Regions from separate parts of the Bacillus sp. PK3-067 genome, predicted to be linked through region 2. Evidence: riboswitches for the same ligand, from Rfam matches in the RefSeq annotation. Region 2 holds a riboswitch; the other holds the start of a gene.
The links. Region 2 has a riboswitch for cyclic di-GMP ahead of M1D73_RS05455 (SpaA isopeptide-forming pilin-related protein). Riboswitches for the same ligand answer to the same signal wherever they lie in the genome.
Positions count from the first base shown of each region.

Region 1 (2,467 bases), 620 kb from region 2:
GATTGTTCCATAGTTTGGAATGAAGAAATATCCATTTACTGCAGGGAACATAGCAATCAGTAGCGCTGGTGGAATGCCAAGAGATAGTCCAAGTGGCATTAAGGCACGTACTGTTGCAGCTTGGCTGTACAGTAAAATAGATAGAATGAATAGTGCGATGGCAAATAGCCAAGGTGCACTTGTTACTAAATGCTGAATGGATCCTTGAATCATATTTAAGTTTCCGTTAAAGAAAGTATCTCCCATCCAAGCGATACCGAAAATAGCAACAACTGCTGTTGCTCCTGCTTTAAAGACGTTACCAGACACAATGCTTTCTACATTTGGTTTACAGAAAATAATAATAAGAGCCGCGATAGTTAACATAACCATCTCAATTGTGTTCGGCATGGAAAGACGAGCTAACTTCCCATCAACTATCCATCCTGGACGAAGTGCTTCAAATGAACCAAGAAGTACAACAAGGAAGGTTCCTACTAGGAAAAGGATAACTGATAATTTTGCGCCCTTTACACCTACAAATGCTTTTTTCTCTTCAAGCTTAGGAATCATTCCTTCTTTTAATCGTTTTAAGTATTCAGGGTCTTCATTTAATTCTTTTCCCATCTTACTAGCAACGAATGCAGCTATCATACAAGCGATGAAAGTAGAAGGGATACTTACTTTTAAAATATCTAATAAGGTGATTTTATAGTCAGCTAACATTGCTAAAAGAGCAACTGTGGCAGCTGAAATTGGACTAGCTGTAATTGCTTGTTGAGAAGCGATTACGGCAATCGACATTGGGCGTTCCGGTCTAATCCCTGATTCACGAGAGACTTCTGCAATAACAGGAAGTACAGAATAGGCAACGTGACCAGTACCTGCACATAGTGTGAATAAATAAGTAACAATTGGAGCAAAAAAAGTAATACGCTTTGGATTTTTTCGTAATGCCTTTTCAGCTAGATGAACAAGATAGTCCATTCCTCCAGCAGCTTGCAAAGCACCAGCAGCTGTAATTACTGCCAAAATCATAAGCATTACATCGATAGGAGGCGCGGTTGGTTGTAGGTGGAAGACAAAAACGAGTATTGCCATACCAACTCCACCCATTACTCCTAAACCAACTCCGCCTAGGCGTGCACCAATAAAAATACAGAGTAACAAGGTAAGAAATTGTAGCCAAAACATGATAAACTACCTCCGAAATTCATTAGTTAAGATATATTCGAATAGTTTAATTTGAATGAAAATTAAATAAATACCCGAAGAAATCCTTGTTATTTATACATTTTTTATTATATAACACAAAAAAAGTAACATTCACGTACTTTTTGAAATTATTTCGAAAAAGCAATGCATTAAAAATTTGTATTTATATCTCTAAATAAGTAGACATTTTGATTTATATGTTGTAATCTTTGAAAGAGAATAAATTAATTCTCATAGAACTCCCATATCGTTCAACTCGTTCAGCGAGAAAGGCAAACTGATGGAAACATGAGGACGCAAAACTACAGGAGCTAAGGTCGAAAGGCTACGCTAGCCAGTTACCGGACGGATAGGGTTGGTCTTGGCCAATGCTTTTACATTGGCTTTTTTTTATTCTCGAACATATTGAGAAACATTTTCAAACAAAATATCCATATATTTTGTTTTTTTGTTTGTGTTGATTAAGGAAGGTGGATATTAATGAAAAAATATTGGCATAAGTTATCGTTCCTTCAAAAGAACGTCTTATTAACCGTATTAGTTATTTTGACACTTGTTGGAAGTATGGGTGCATTAAGTTTCAATATGTTTCAAAATAGTATGATGTCTTTATTTGAAAGGCAGTCTATTGAAACAGGAGAAATAGTATTGAAAAAACTGGATGTAGAATTAGTTAGAGACATGGCGAAAGATCCTACAGCCGAAAAAGTGAAAAAAGAAAAGTTAACAGAGAAATTAGATGAAGTATCAAAAGAATTGAAAAGCGTTGGACAAACGTATGTTACAGGAGCAAAGCCGAATGAAAAGCGAGAATTACAACTCGTTGGTTTGACTACAGAGTTAACAAATGCGTTTCCTATAAAGCCGGGAGATTATTATGAACAACCCGCTCATTGGATGAAGGCATACGATAAAGTGATTGATACGAAAAAGGCTCAAATGACAGAAGTATATGAAGATGAAATAGGTTCGTGGGTGACAATATTAGAACCAATTACAGATGGAGAAAACAATATTATTGCAATTGTTGCCGCTGACTTAGATGCTTCCATTGTTCCTATTACAAAAGAGAAGTTTATGATACAGGGTTTACTCTTTATCATTATTTCATTAGCAATTGCGACTATTACTCAATTCTTTATCGTGCGTCACTCGCTAGCTCCATTAAAAGATTTACGAGAAGGGTTACGTAAAATTGGTGAAGGTGACTTGAGTATTAAATTAAAAGAAAGACCAGATGATATTGGAATTATTAATGTTTATTTCAATAACA
Region 1 covers NZ_CP096490.1:417,142-419,608, forward strand. The annotation lists gene M1D73_RS02200 (anaerobic C4-dicarboxylate transporter family protein) at 1-1,173, opposite strand, end outside; cyclic di-GMP riboswitch class I at 1,456-1,540, shown strand; gene M1D73_RS02205 (methyl-accepting chemotaxis protein) at 1,675-2,467, shown strand, end outside.
Region 1: it holds a riboswitch for cyclic di-GMP, as region 2 does, so the genes downstream of both, M1D73_RS02205 (methyl-accepting chemotaxis protein) here and M1D73_RS05455 (SpaA isopeptide-forming pilin-related protein) in region 2, are expected to answer to the same signal.

Region 2 (2,467 bases):
ACCGTCTTTTGGAGCTTCAGGCGGCGTAATAGTTACTTCTTTTGATGTTAATGTTTTATCATCAAAATGTAATTCCGCTTTATTAGGAATCTTCTTATCTACGTAAGAAGATAAGTCTGCATTATTTTTAATTTTCGCCTTGATACTAAGATTGATTCTCTGGTCTTCATATGACTTATAGTCAAAATTCTCACCAAACGTAAATGTTACTTCACTTCTTTGCTTATCTATCTTTAACGTCCCTTTAGAAGTAATATCTTGGCCATTTTGATCATACACTTTTGCCTCTAATACTTCTAAAACATCTTCTAAATCATCACGAATTACCATTGATGTGTATTTAGGAGGATCGTTCGGTATATGTGTACCAACTTGGTATTGAATCACTTGATCCATTTGTGTTAGCTGCTCATTCTCTACAAGCTTGCCATTCTCATCAACTATATTTTTTTCAATACTAGGTGGATTATTGTCACCTGAACCGGATCCTCCCCCACCACTTACAAATACTTGTCCTACTTTTTCTTCAGTTTTAATATTTTTACCTTCTAATTTCACAGTATTTTTATGAGGCTTTGCAGAAGGATTAGTAATCTTTGTTTTATATCTTAAAATATAACCTTTTGAACTGTCTGGAAACTCAATTGTAAATCCAGCCTTTGTTGCATTAATTTTAATGTTAGATAAATCTGCTGGCTTAATATTTGTTGGTGCATAACCATCTTCAAATACAGCCTCTTCTAATACTACGCTGTCTGTAATTAACTCATGCCCAGGTCCTAATGTATCTGTTAATTTAAGATCTTGCATTTCTGTTCCAGTTGCATTTACATATACAAGCCAATCAGCAATCGAAGGATCTTCTTGATTATAAGAACCCCATTTCAATAGATTATCTGTATTGGGCTGTGGCTTCGGTCTCTCTGTCGTATTACTTACATTTACTTCTTTATTGACGATTTGACCATCAACGTTAAATTCTAATGGAATTTCTTTAACACCATCATATGCTTCTAGACCAAAGTAGAATTCTACGAATAAAGAACCTTTAATGTTATTCTTTCCTTCTACGTAATCACCCATAGTACACGTTAATAGACCCTTTTTCATCTCACATGTACCAACTGTTTTTCCTTCAGCATCTTTTAAAGGAAAACTCATATTCATAAGGTCTTTTCGAAACTCTTTTGGCATATCAATTGTGAATTGATCTCCACTTTTTATTTTTTCTTTAGCTGACCACTTCACTTCTACTTTCATACCATCTGAGGCTTGATACGGTTCAGATGTCGTGCCATCAGTACGGGAAATATTAATTTCGTCCACTGGACTTTTCATCACAGCAGCTTGAATAACTGGAGCCCACACATTCAGCACTGAAAATAATACTAGAAAAACTAATGAAACCATTGAAATATGTCTTTTAGTACTTTTCATTTGCATAGTTCCCTCCTATTTTTTATATTTATATAACAAAAAAAGACCGTCCAGTTGCATCAAAAATGTGCAACCAGACGATCTTAGTAACCAATATGTATTACCGTAGACTCTAAGCTTTGCGGCCTATCCTTTCGAATAGTGTGCTAAAAATATCTTTTATTCTTTTTTTGTTTCATTTTCCTCTTAAACCAAATATTACTATACCGTCTGGACGGTTATAATTCAATACTCTATAAAATTGTTCTATTTTTCTAATAAAAAAAACAATTCACCACTACATTAAAGAAGCAATGGTGAATTATTTTCGTATTATATAGTTCGCATATTCTATTTATATGAATTACTAATAAGAGCTTGAATCACTTTTTCTCTTAACTCGGGGCTTAGTCTGCCAACCCCTAAATATTCCGAATACCATAATCCATCTGCTGCTAATCTAATAATTGTTGCACAAACTGAATCTATCTCATCATTTTCTATATTCTTTTGCAGTTGCTGAAATGATTGTTGTAATGGCTCAAGTAATTCAGGTTTTAACATGAATGCTGCCATCATACTACTAGATAACTCTTCTGTTCTTCTCTCATTATTTAATCTTTCCTCTACAAAAGAGCGAACCCATCTCCCTTTCCTCTCTGAGTCTTCCGCTACTTTATTGTAAATGGCCCCTTCATAATCCTCTACCCCTCTGACTATCATACCTTCTATTAAAGCTTCTTTATTTGAAAAGTGATACAATAACCCACCTTTACTTATACCCGCCTCTTTTGCCACTGCTTCTAAGGTTAATTTAGCAACCCCTTTACATTGCACAATTTGAGAAGCGGCCGCCAAAATCTTTTGCCGCGTTATGCTTATACTCATTCCTTTTTAAAACCCCATTTCTACTAAATTTATATAAATACGAATCTTATTTTTAATATTGTTGATTACTACTAAGTATTTTCTTTATACAACAAAAGCTTCATTACCTTTGAATTTTTAGTTACTTATTCTATTAAAAATTTCCATATCATTCAATATGATA
Region 2 covers NZ_CP096490.1:1,038,920-1,041,386, reverse strand. The annotation lists gene M1D73_RS05455 (SpaA isopeptide-forming pilin-related protein) at 1-1,443, opposite strand, end outside; cyclic di-GMP riboswitch class I at 1,503-1,595, opposite strand; gene M1D73_RS05450 (TetR/AcrR family transcriptional regulator) at 1,768-2,304, opposite strand.